DNA from 4 places in the Desulfomicrobium escambiense DSM 10707 genome. Region 1 is predicted to be linked to each of the others. Evidence: predicted binding sites of a transcription regulator. Region 1 holds the regulator's gene; each other region holds the start of a gene.

Region 1 (3,205 bases):
AAATCGTCTCCCAGGGCAATGTCCGCCTGAAGGCCGACAGGGGACGCTCCGGCACCTGCGCCAAGGCCACATACGAAACGGCCACGGAAATCCTGACCCTCGAAGGCGACCCCGTGCTCATGGAAGGTGCCAACAAAATCCAGGGCGAAGTCATCAAGCTCTACATGCGGGAGAACCGCAGCGAAGTCCTGGGCGGCAAGCAGCGGGTCGAGGCCATCTTCAACACCCCGGCCGACACCAAGGAGCTCAAGCCGTGACGACCCTGTCAGGCCGCCAGCTGGCCAAACGCTACGGGGTCCGGGACGTTGTCCGCGACATCGACCTCGACGTGCGCCAGGGCGAGGTCGTCGGCGTGCTGGGCCCCAACGGCGCCGGCAAGACCACGACCTTCTACATGCTTGCCGGCATCGTCACGCCCACCCGCGGCGAGGTCACCCTCGACGGCGTGGACATCACCCGCTGGCCCCTGCACAAGCGCGCCCGCCTGGGCATGAGCTACCTGCCCCAGGAAAGCTCCATCTTCCGCAAGCTGACCGTGCGCCAGAACCTGCAGCTCATCCTGGAATACTCCGGCCGCACGGCCGAGGAGCAGAAGCGCACGGCCGACAGGCTCCTAGATGAACTGGGCATCACCCGCCTGCAGGACCAGCAGGCGGCCTACCTGTCCGGCGGCGAGCGGCGCAGGCTCGAAATCGCCCGCGCCCTGATCCGCGACCCGAAGTTCATCCTGCTGGACGAACCCTTCGCCGGCATCGACCCCCTGGCCGTGGACGACATCCAGACCATCATCGAGGGCCTCAAGGCCAAGGGCATCGGCGTGCTCATCTCCGACCACAACGTGCGCGAGACCCTGCAGATCTGCGACCGCGCCTATCTGGTGTATGACGGCCGCATCATCCTGAGCGGCAGCCCCGACGAAATCGTCGCCGACCCCGGGGCGCGCAAGGTCTATCTCGGCGAGGGTTTCAGCCTTTAGCGGCGTGCCGATTTCCCAAGGATTGCCACGACCTGCCTTCTGTGGCAAAGTCTTTGCTGGATGAATCCGCCGACGACAACACTGCATCTTACGCGTAGACGACAGAGACACTATGGGCCTTGAACTTCGACAGAACCTCAAGCTGACGCAGCAGCTGGTCATGACTCCGCAGCTGCAGCAGGCCATCAAGCTGCTTCAGCTCTCCCGATTCGAGCTCCTCGAAGCCGTTCAGCAGGAACTGCTGGAAAATCCGATGCTTGAGGAAGCGCCGCGGGAACTCTCCGAGGAGGTCGAAGCCCAGGCCCCGCCCGCCGAGCAGCGGGCCGACGTGTCCTTCGACGACGCCGAGCTCATGCGCAACGCCGACTGGGAGAACTACCTCGGCGACTTTTCGAGTACGACCAAGCAGGTGCAGTTCAAGGAGACCGAGGCCCTCGAAGAGATGATGTCTTACGAGGCCAGGCTCTCGGGCAAGCCTTCCCTGGAAGGCCACCTTCTGTGGCAGCTCTGCCTCTCCAACATAACCGAAGAGGAGGAGGCCATCGGCGAGGCCATCATCGGCAACCTGGACTCCCTGGGCTACCTGACGACCAGCGCCGAGGAGATCGCCTCCGAGACCCTCTCGCCCCTGGCCCTGGTCCAGTCCGTCCTGTACCGACTGCAGCGCTTCGACCCGGTAGGCGTGGCCGCCCGTTCCCCCAAGGAGTGCCTGCTCATCCAGTTGGAGGTCTTGGGCCAGGACGACCCCATCCTCATCTCCCTGGTCGACGAGCACCTGGAAGACATCGAGAAGCGCCGCTACAAGCCGCTCCTGCGCAAGTTCAAGATCCAGATGGAGGACCTGAAGGCCTACCTGGACATCATCCAGACCCTGGACCCCATGCCCGGCGCGAGCTACGGCAGCGACAACACCGTTTTCGTCAGCCCCGACGTCTTCGTCTACGAGTACGAAGGCGATTTCGTCATCGTCATGAACGACGACGGCCTGCCCAAGCTGCAGCTGAGCCCCTACTACATGGAAGACACGAACTTGGCGGTGAAGGGCCCGGACCGGGAGTACCTGCACGACAAGATGCGTTCGGCCATGTGGCTCATGAAGAGCTTGCACCAAAGGCAGAGAACCCTGTATAAGGTGGTCGAGAGCATCGTGCGGTTTCAGCGGGCCTTCTTCGAGCACGGCGTGACCAAGCTAAAGCCCCTGATCCTCAAGGACGTGGCCGACGACATCGAGATGCACGAGTCCACGGTCAGCCGCATCACCACGAGCAAGTACGTGGCCACACCGCACGGCATCTTTGAGCTGAAATTTTTCTTCAATTCCGCGCTGGAGATGGACGACGGCACCCAGGTGGGCTCCGAATCCGTCAAGGCCATCATCAAGAAGATGGTCAGCGAGGAAGACCCTAAGCACCCCTACAGCGACGAGAAGATCGCAGCGGTGCTCAAGGAGAAGCTGGATGTGAACATCGCCCGCCGCACGGTGGCCAAATACCGCGCCGTTCTGGGCATCGAGTCCTCATCCAAGCGCAAGCAGGTGTTTTGATATCCCACCCTTCGCCGCCCTTCGGGGAAGACGCGGGGTTGACCCTCAACTGACGAGGAGGATTCCATGAGGATTGTCTTCAACTTCAAGAACTTCGACCCTTCCGACCACCTGCGCAAGTACGCCAAGGACCGTTTCGGCAAGCTCGGCAAATTCATGGCCGGCACCCCTGACGCCGAACTGCAGGTCAATCTCGAAGTCGAGAAATTCCGCCATATCGCCGACGTCGTCCTGACCGGCAAGAACGTGCACATCTCCGCCCGCGAGGACAGCGAGGACATGTACTCCACCGTGGACATGGTGTGGGACAAGCTCGAGGCCCAGATGCGCAAGATCCGCGACAAGGACAAGAGCAAGCGCAAGGCCGGTGGCGAGACCGTGCGCATGGACGTCATCAGCTTCGACGAGGACACCACGGGCAAGCGCAGACAGAGCATCCAGCAGACCGACCACTTCGAGCCCAAACCCATGGTCGTCGAAGAGGCCGCCATGCAGCTCGGCAAGACGGAGAACGACTTCCTCGTCTTCCTGAACGCCGAGAACGAACGCGTCAATGTCATCTACCGCCGCAAGACCGGCGACTTCGGCCTCATCGACCCTGGGGTATAAGGGCATGAAGCTTGCCGAATATCTGGACAAGGACCTGATCATTCCCGACCTTTCGGCCAGGACCAAGAAGGAGGTCC
Region 2 (3,205 bases), on a different contig from region 1:
TTGTTCCCGCTCATGGGCGTCACGCTGAACAACGTGACGACCATCGTGCCCCCGCTGGTCATGGCCCTGGCTCTGGCAGACTCGGTGCACATCTTCTCCCATCTGGACAGGAGCCTGCTCGAAAGCGGACTCGACCCGGCCGGGGCCATGGAGCACGTGCTGCAGAGGGTCATCGTCCCCTGTTTCCTGACCAGCCTGACCACGGCCGTGGGTTTCATCTCGCTGATCGTGAGCGACATACCGCCCATCAAGGAGTTCGGCTGGCTGGCCTCGGCCGGCATGCTCTTCGAGTTCGCCTTCTCCTTCCTGCTGCTGCCTCCCCTGCTGCTCTTGTGCAGGCCCGAATCCGTCTTCATCCACAGCCTCAAGGCAAAGGGGCTTAATGTCTTCCTGTCCCGGCTCTCGGATTTCATCGAAGCCCGACCCCGGCGCATAGCCCTGTCCGCGGCGTTGCTGGTGACCGTGGCCGTCGGCTTTGCAGCGACAATTCGGGTGGAAACCAACCTGCTGGAGTATTTCAAGGAGTCAAGCCGGTTGCGGCAGGATTTGCGCTACGTCGAAGAGCACCTGAGCGGAGTGGGCACCGTGGACGTCTCCATACGGTCCCCGCGGCGCGACGCGTTCCGTGAACCGGAGAGCCTGGCCGTGATCCAGGACATTCAGGGCTTCGCAAGCGCGTTGCCGGGGGTGGACAAGACCATGTCCATGGTGGACTTCCTCAAGGACATGAACATGTCCTTCCACGACGAGGACAGCCGGTTCCACGCCATTCCGGAAAGCAGGGAACTCGTCTCCCAATACCTGCTGCTGTACGATTCGGACGAACTCGGCGAGTTCGTCACCTCCGACTACGACCACGCCCGCATCCTCCTACGCATCTCCGAGCACAGCTCCGCGGGGCAGGCCAGGATCATCGACGCCCTGCGCGGGTTCCTCGCCCGCTACGCAACAGCAGACTTGAGTATACGCATCACCGGGCGGGCGGTTCAGGACGTCAACACCATCGACGCGCTGGTCTGGGGACAGGTCGAGAGCCTGGCGCTGGCCGCCGCCGTGATCACGCTGATCATGTTCCTGGCCCTGGGTTCGGCGCGCAGCGGTGCGCTGAGCCTCGTGCCCAACATCTTCCCCATCGTGCTGAACTTCGGCCTCATGGGCGCCCTCGGAATCCCCCTGAACACGTCGACGGCCCTCATCTCCGTGGTCGCCCTGGGCATCGCAGTGGACGACACCATCCACTTCCTGACCGAATACAACGCGCAACGCGGCCGGGGTACGCCCATACCCCAGGCGCTGCGCACGGTCACGCTGGAGAAGGGTCTGGGCATCTGCTCCTCGTCCATCATCCTGGTCATCGGCTTCGGCGTCCTCGTCCTGAGTAGCTTCGTACCCACCATCAGCTTCGGCGGTCTAAGCGCCGTGATCATGCTCACCGCCTGGGTCGGCGACATGGTCGTGCTGCCCGCCTTCATCCTCTCCAGGCGTCCCGCATCCTCCTGACTCGTTTCTGCCGATCAACGTGCTTCCGACGCTTCCGGAGCGGTGTAAAATATCGCGACCCCGGCTTGTCGACGGACCTTACAGAAGTCCTGGATCGCCGCATCAAATTCAAAATTTTATTCAATGAATATCGAATATTGAGCAAATGGAACAGAATATGCTGATTCGTGACAAAGGCGCTTGGCTTAAGCCGGATATTAACTTTTTTTTCAGATTTCAGGAGGGTTTTATGCTGAAATTCAAAAAAATAGCATTCCTGGCCCTTATGGCCACCCTGTTCTGCGGAAGTGCGTGGGCGTATTCCTCGGTGATGTGGGATCTGAGCACCATCGGCTATAACGCTTATGTCGGAGGCATCACACCTCTGGACAACATCACCTACGATGAGGTCATCGGCATCACCAACGCCGGGGAGGACTTCCCCTTCAAGTCCCACATCCTGCAGGATCTCGGTGCCGACCATATGCTCTCCAATGGTGACACCTTCACCGAATACGGAGCGTTAGGCATCGTCACCAAGGACGGCACCGCGTCATTTTTCGGAAAATTCGTGACCATCGACGATGTCCTTCAGAATATCCCTGCATACATCTACTATGAATTCGAAGGCCTTGCCGGCTACATCGACAATGTGGTGGGCAACACCTACGACATCATCTTCACTCCTGGGGTCGGCAGCGTTTCCCTGTACGCCTCCACGGACCTTGCAGGCGCCCCGGAATACACCCTGGCCACGTTCGACCTGATCAAGGCCGGCGCCACAGGATTCCTTCTGGACGAAGGCGCTGAACTCAACGGCGCGTTCAGCTTCACCATGGGATTTGCCAGCGTCCTCGACAACTTCTGGTACATCGACGGAAAGGAACTCACGGATCTGAGTTCCATCCTCGGGTATGCCGACATCAACGCCAACCTGCTGACCGCCGTCCCGATCCTTAACGGCGACCAGATTCCGATCGCACTCAACCTGACCGTTGAGAATTCCGGAACGGTCCGCCATGCGCCTGTCCCGGAACCGACGACCGTGATACTCCTCGGTGCCGGACTGCTGGGGCTGGGCTTCATGGCCCGCCGCCGCAAAGCTGAGTAACGTTGCCTCATCGCTCTGCCGAGCCGGGAAGAGACTCTCTTCCCGGCTTTTCGTGCTCACAATTCCCGGCATTTTTCGTACGCCGACAGCAAAACCAGGGGGCCGACCGTGAAGCGAAACGAGCATCTGGAACATCTGAGCGCCCTGGGCTACCTTGACCCCGCCGCCTACCATGACGTCGCATTTTCCCGCAACATAGGCCTGCTCTCGCCCGGAGAACAGGAACGCCTGGCCGGGGCCAGGGTGGCCATACCCGGCATGGGCGGGGTCGGCGGCGTCCACCTGCTCAACCTCGTGCGCACTGGCATCGGAAATTTCAACTTGGCGGACTTCGACGTCTTCGAGGCGGCCAACGTGAACCGGCAGGCCGGGGCCAAGGTGCCGGCCTTCGGCCGCCCCAAGCTCGAGGTCATGATCGGCGAGGCCCTGGCCATCAACCCATTCGTGTCCATCGACCCGTTCTCCGACGGCCTGACCATGGATAACATGGCCAGATTCCTGAGCGGAGTCGACGCGGTCCTCGACGGCCTCGATTTTTTCCAGTTCGAAATCCGGCGCACGCTTTTCAATACGGCCCGTTCCATGGGCATCCCGGTCATCACCGCCGGCCCCCTG
Region 3 (3,205 bases), on a different contig from region 1:
GAGGTCGAAGGGCGCCAGGCGCAGATCCTTGAGGGTGCGCATGTGGGCGGGATCGTCCTTGTCGGCCAGGATGCCGGCGTGGACGTGCGGATGCAGGGTCTTGACGCGGCCGCCGAGGATTTCCGGGAAGCCCGTCACGTCGCTGACGGATCGGACCTTGAGGCCGGCCTGGACGAGCTTCTTGCGCGTGCCGCCGGTGGAGACGAGCTCGACGCCCTGCTCCTGGAGAAATCGCGCAAAGTCATCGAGTCCGGATTTATCTGTGACGCTCAGGATGGCCCGGCGTATAGGCAGCATGTTCATGGTATTTCCCCTCACGAAAAGAATGTTCGCCGTGCACTGCCAGCTTTGACCGCAATATGCAACAGCGCGGTCGGGCCCCGAAACCCGGGGACCCGACCGCGTCGGAGGGGAACCGGAACCGCTCTAGAGCTGGGCCAGGAGCTCGGCCGCCGGTCCGTAGGCGGGATCCATCTCCAGCAGGCGTTCCAGCTGCGCCTTGGCCTCGTCCGGCCGGCCGCAGGTCGTCAGGCAGCCGCCCAGAGCGTAGCGCACCTCGCTCTTGCCGGGGTTGAGTTCGAGGTAGTGCTCCAGGGGAGCGATGGCCTCGCCGGTGCGGCCCAGCATGTGGGCCGTCTGGACGAGCCCGAAAAGGGCGATGAGGTTTTCGGGGTTGGCCGTCAGGGCGCGGCCGTGCAGGTCGAAGGCCTCCTCATGCCGGCCCTGCTGGACGCAGATGAGGCCCATGCCGGCCAGGGACTTGTCCGAGGACGAAATGCCGTCGGCCTTGCGGTACATGGCCATGGCCTGGTCCAGGTCACCGCGCTGCACGGCGATGGTCGCCAGACCCAGATACGGGTCCGGGTGGACGCCGTTGCTGCCCGCGGCCTTATGGTAATAGCTTTCGGCCTTGTCCAGCTCACCCATGAAAAGATAGCACTCGCCAAGTTCCTTGTTGATTTCGTAATCCAGATGCGAACTCATGGTTCCTCCTCCTTGTCGTCAGATCGGGTATGCTTTGTCATCCACCCGACGCCAAGCAACATTGATGCCAGCCGAGCGAACCACCATCGCCGCCGAGCCCCGTCGCCCCATTTCCATTGCCAATATGCCGGATTAACACGCGTATCCCGACTTCCTCGTTTCTGGAATGGTCATTGCAAAACCGTCGTCGTCAACGACCCGGCTCCGCCGCTGCGCGGCCAAGCACATGCCGGAATGACAAGGGGTTACCGATGAAAAGCCTGTTTCCTGAACACCTGGATCTGACGGCCAAGGTCATGGATTTCCAGCTCCAGCGTCAAAACATCGTCAGCGCCAACATGGCGAACATCAATACGCCCGGCTACAAGGCGCGGCACCTGGAGTTCGAAAAGGACCTGCAGGCCGCCCTGGGACTGGCCGAGGGCGGGGCCATGGCCAGGACGCATCCGGACCATTTCCCGGCGCCCTTCTCGCCGGAACAGACCGAAGCCAGCGTGACCAAATCCCTGACGCCCAGGGTCATCCAGGGCGTGGACAACGTGGACCTGGACACGGAAATGGCGGCCATGGCCAAGAACAACCTGCTCTACAGCGCCCTGACCACGGTCATGCAGAAGAATTTCGCCGGCATGAAGCAGATCATACAGGATGGAGGCAAATAATGGACTTCATGACATCCATCGACATCGGCGCGTCCGCCCTCAAGGCCGAGCGCACCCATTTGAACGTCATCTCCATGAACCTGGCCAACGCCAAGACCACCAGGACCGTGGGCGGCGGCCCCTACCGCCGCAAGGAAGCCATCTTCAAGGAGACCGAGGTTGACAGCCCCTTCTCCAAGGCCATGAACGCGGCCCTGGACCAGGACGTCAAGGGCGTGCGGGTCGAATCCATCCAGAACGACCGCAGGCCCCTGAAGCAGGTCTACGAGCCCGGACACCCTGACGCCAACGAGGAAGGTTACGTCAGCTACCCGGACATCAACGTGGTGGAGGAGATGACCAACATGCTCCAGGCCATGCGCGCCTACGAGGCCAACGTCTCGACCATCACCACGTCCAAGAACATGTTCACCAAGGCCCTGGAAATCGGCCGCTAGGCCACACACTGACGGATAGCACGAAGGAGGAGTTCCATGGCGGTGTCACCGATGGCCATCAAGGCCTATTCCGCGGCCAGCGAGCTTTTGAACAATCCCAAGGGGCTCGGCGCCAAGAAGGGCGCCACGGCCGAGGCGACACGGTCCTTCGCCGAGACCATCGAGGAGTCCCTGGCCACGGTCAACGACATGCAGGCCGAAAAGGGGCGCATGATCCAGGATTTCGCCTCGGGCAAATCCCAGAACGTGCACGAACTGATGATCTCCCTGCAGAAGGCCGGACTGGCCATGGACATGACCTCGGCCGTGCGCAACAAGGTCATGCAGGCCTACCAGGAACTCATGCGGATGCAGTTCTGATCCGTAATCGCAACGAGGACGCACCATGCCCCCATTTCTGCAGACCACTCTGGCCAAGGCCACGGACTTCTGGACCAACAAATCCCTGGCCCAGCGCATCCTCCTCGGAGGGCTGCTGGCCTCGCTCATCGTCACGTTCTTCGGCATGATCTTCTGGATGAACAGAACCGACTACAAGGTCCTCTACAGCCAGCTCTACCAGGAAGACGCCGCCAGCGTGGTCAGCTACCTGCAGAAGGAGAAGATCCCCTACCAGATCTCCGAAGGCGGGACGGCCATATTGGTGCCCGCGGACCAGGTCTACGAGGCCCGGCTCAAGCTGGCCGGCGAAGGCTCCCTGCACGGCCAGGGCGTGGGCTTCGAGCTCTTCGACGAGAACAACATCGGCCAGACCAACTTCGTGCAGGGCATCAACTACCAGCGCGCCCTGCAGGGCGAACTGTCGCGCACCATCTCGGAGCTGGCCGAAGTCGACAACGCCCGAGTGCATCTCGTGCTGCCGAGCAAGAGCCTCTTCGTCGAGGAGCAGGCCCCGCCGTCGGCAGCCATCATGCTCAAGCTCAAAGGCGGCCGCTCCCTTTCGTCCCAGCAGGTCCAGGCCATCGTCAACCTGGTGTCCACCAGCGTCGAAGGCATGACGGCCGAACACATCACCCTGGCCGACAGCCGGGGCAAGGTCCTGTACGAGCCCAAGTCCGACACGGACATGACGGGCATGACGTCCACGCAGCTCGAATACCAGACGGGCCTGCAGCGCAGCCT
Region 4 (3,205 bases), on a different contig from region 1:
TTTTTGCGAACAGTTCGTTCTGACTCGCCTCGCCATTGCCGGACAGCTGTGACGTGGCCTCAAGATATTGCCTGGAACTGACACGCATGATTTGCCTCCTCCGAGCGTTCAAGCAACACACATGCCAGAACGCCAGCACGTCGCAACAACATGCCGGGAGACAGCCAAGCTACGTCCGACCGCTTCGGTGAGCAAATGTCACTCTAATCAATCTTGTTCGAGAATCTGATATGCTTGCTGTACAACGGAAGCGTCATCATTGCGGCGCCCACGATCATCAGAAAGATGGAGGCCGGCACATCATTTTTCATCCCGGGACGACCCGGCATGAGCACCGAGAACTCAAGAGGTGCGGTGAAGGCGTAGATGATTGTGAAAAATCCGCCCAGCACGGTGAATATTTTCAGCGAGTATTGAAACGTGACATGATTGCTGAATTTTCTTTCCACATAGATATAGATCGGAAAGTATATGAAAGGAATGAAAAAGAAACTCGACCCAAAGAATGACGCGATGCTGGACATGTTCCGTACCCTCTCGTGTCAAAATGGTCCATTTCGAAAGAATGCGCTTCATCCTGAATAGTTCCGCTATTCGAATGATATTACTCACTGGTGAGTAATGCAATCCTGTCGCACAAAGATTTTTTCCAGGACTGGGTTTAGCAGAATCCATGTCGGCTCGACAAAAAGAAGCGGGGCATACGCCCCGCTTCTTTTTTTACCGAGTTGATGCGCTTGCTATGAATTGGTATTGCGCCGAGAAAACGCCAATACAACCAGGCCAAGCCCAAGAAGAGCGACTGAAGTTGGTTCTGGCACGCTATTTACCGTTGAGCTGAATGCAATATCTTGAATCGCGAAGAAGTTACCATCAAGTTCTATATGCCCTATGCGCTCACCTGCCGATGCAGACACTCCCCACAAGCTGAACATGTCATTCAGTAGCTGATTGTTGAAGGTGCCAAGCAACGCATTGCTGTCGTCGTAAACACGAATTTCCTCTACAGCAGTATCAAATTCAACTAATCCGAACCCAACGGCGGATACATATGCGCCATTGAAATCTATATTCAAGATGCCATCCCAGCTGCCGAAGGGTCCGATCTCATTGCTGAAGTTGACGTTTCCCGTATCGGAACCACCGAAGGTGCCGACTTTGGTCGAAAAAGTGACGAGCGGAGAATAACTTGTGCCATCGTTGCTCGATGCTGCGCTAAAACTGATGTATGTGTATGGACTGCCAAGTGCTGAATTGAAAGCTGCCGATACCGTATCGGAGTTGTACGTAAAACCAGTCATTGGTTCTGTGTATGTAAGCAAAGCAGCTGAAACAGGATTGGCGCCGAGCAGGAGCATGACGACTGCAGGGGCCAATAGAGCGCGGAACTTGGGCAGGAACTTCATATGACCTCCGAATCTAACAAGTGTGAGCCACAGGGTGCAATGAAGTTTGCTTTAAGCACGTTCCGTGCCAGCTTTACAACATATTGATTTGTATGATATGCTTTGCTTGCAGATTGTCGATCTGTAAAGAAATTCGACATGTGACTGAGAAGATAACCATGCGGCATGACGGGCAAACAAATAGCTGGACTCAATCCCCGCTTCCTGTCTGCCCGGGGACAAGGGTAGATCCGCCCCACTCGCCTTATGAAATCGGCCGTCACCCCAGCGCCACATCCAGGATCATCATGATCGCGAAGCCACCCATGGTTGACATGGTCACATGATCGATATGTTCGGGTTTTCGTTGAGATTCAGGGATGAGTTCCTCGACGACGACAAAGATCATCGCCCCGGCGGCGAAACACAAGGCATACGGCAGCAGCTCCTGCATCCTGAGCACGAAGAGTGCGCCGAGCACGCCGGCGACGGGTTCGACCAAGCCGGAGTACTGGCCCATGACAAAGCTCTTCCAACGGCTGAGACCCTCACGGCGCAGCGGCATGGATACGGCCGTGCCTTCAGGGAAGTTCTGGATGCCGATTCCCAGTGCCAGCGCCACCGCACCGCCGATGGTCGCCGAAGGCAAGCCCGCGGCAACCGCGCCGAAGGCCACACCCACGGCCAAACCTTCAGGGATGTTGTGCAGTGTGATCGCCAGAACGAGCAGAGTGCTGCGCTGCCAGGATGTCTTCACGCCTTCGGCGTCCGTGACGCACATGCCCGGATGAATGTGCGGCAGAAATATGTCGATGAGGCGCATGAATACGCCGCCACCGAGAAAGCCGATGACCGCCGTGAGCCAAGCCGTCTGGCCCAACTGCTCGGCTATCTCTATGCCGGGGGCAAGGAGCGACCAGAAACTGGCGGCAATCATGACTCCGGCCGCGAAACCCATCATGCAGTCAAGCAGTCTTTGATTGACCGTTCTGCCCAGGAATACCAAGGCAGCCCCTGCAGCGGTCACACCCCACGTAAAAAGGGTTGCCAGCAATGCCTGGATTACGGGATTCAGGTTCAAGAAGAATTCCTGCATTCTCGCGCCTCCCAAGAAATATTCGGATCAAATTGATAAGACGCAGGATTCAGTGCACGTGAGCACCGCATACGTCACCCAAGCACGAAAAACAGACTATGTAAAATCCCAACATACAAATCAACAGTTCTGAAGTCTCACGTTCGCAAGTCACTTCAGTATACGGTAACTGGATTGAACGAGACCGGAAGGAAATGTTCGGCTACACACCAGTTCCAGGTCAATGTCCTGCGCCAGATCCCCAAACAAAGGTTTTCCGCCGCCGATCAGAACCGGGACAGTCGTGATGACCATGTCATGGATCAGTCCGTCCCGGAGGAAAGACTGTATCACCTGTCCGCCGTCGACATAAACCCGGCGAATGTTTCGTCCCGGCAAATCCTCCAGCAACTTCCTGGGGTCAAGACCGGAAAACTGAAGTTTGCCCTTCAGTTCCTCGGGGACTCTGGATCCGGCGAGTTGTTTCGACAGTACGATGACGGGACGGTCATAGGGCCATTTGTCGAAGGTGGCGACCTTTTCATAGCTCCCTCGTCCCATGACGATGGCGTCCTTGTCGGCGATGAAATCCGTGTAGCCATGATCCTCTTCCGGATCATCCCTCTGCAACAGCCAACTTATGTCTCCGTCGTGCCGGGCGATGAAACCGTCCAAGCTGACGGCGATGAACACATGCGCAGTGATCATGGCGTTTTCCTTTTTTGAACAATGAAGACGTGATACA

What was found. The regulator sigma-54, encoded in region 1, starts transcription at its own class of promoters, with help from an activator protein. The targets are predictions, from matches to a motif close to CTGGCACGGNNNNTGCTT.
Region 2: the regulator sigma-54 is predicted to act here: its motif matches at 1,646-1,663, upstream of G394_RS0107945 (PEP-CTERM sorting domain-containing protein).
Region 3: the regulator sigma-54 is predicted to act here: its motif matches at 1,146-1,163, upstream of flgB (flagellar basal body rod protein FlgB).
Region 4: the regulator sigma-54 is predicted to act here: its motif matches at 1,460-1,477, upstream of G394_RS20925 (PEP-CTERM sorting domain-containing protein).

Annotation. Positions count from the first base shown of each region.
Region 1 covers NZ_AUAR01000027.1:15,874-19,078, reverse strand. The annotation lists gene G394_RS0115405 (LptA/OstA family protein) at 1-257, shown strand, start outside; gene lptB (LPS export ABC transporter ATP-binding protein) at 254-976, shown strand; gene rpoN (RNA polymerase factor sigma-54) at 1,089-2,519, shown strand; gene hpf (ribosome hibernation-promoting factor, HPF/YfiA family) at 2,586-3,128, shown strand; gene G394_RS0115385 (PTS sugar transporter subunit IIA) at 3,133-3,205, shown strand, end outside.
Region 2 covers NZ_AUAR01000007.1:57,600-60,804, forward strand. The annotation lists gene G394_RS0107940 (efflux RND transporter permease subunit) at 1-1,500, shown strand, start outside; gene G394_RS0107945 (PEP-CTERM sorting domain-containing protein) at 1,730-2,590, shown strand; gene G394_RS0107950 (ThiF family adenylyltransferase) at 2,699-3,205, shown strand, end outside.
Region 3 covers NZ_AUAR01000002.1:76,581-79,785, forward strand. The annotation lists gene G394_RS0102160 (IMP cyclohydrolase) at 1-303, opposite strand, end outside; gene G394_RS0102165 (tetratricopeptide repeat protein) at 427-984, opposite strand; gene flgB (flagellar basal body rod protein FlgB) at 1,236-1,646, shown strand; gene flgC (flagellar basal body rod protein FlgC) at 1,646-2,083, shown strand; gene fliE (flagellar hook-basal body complex protein FliE) at 2,120-2,443, shown strand; gene fliF (flagellar basal-body MS-ring/collar protein FliF) at 2,469-3,205, shown strand, end outside.
Region 4 covers NZ_AUAR01000030.1:1,512-4,716, forward strand. The annotation lists gene G394_RS0115685 (EF-hand domain-containing protein) at 1-88, opposite strand, end outside; gene G394_RS0115690 (hypothetical protein) at 204-524, opposite strand; gene G394_RS20925 (PEP-CTERM sorting domain-containing protein) at 741-1,406, opposite strand; gene G394_RS0115695 (ZIP family metal transporter) at 1,666-2,481, opposite strand; gene G394_RS0115700 (dihydrofolate reductase family protein) at 2,632-3,168, opposite strand.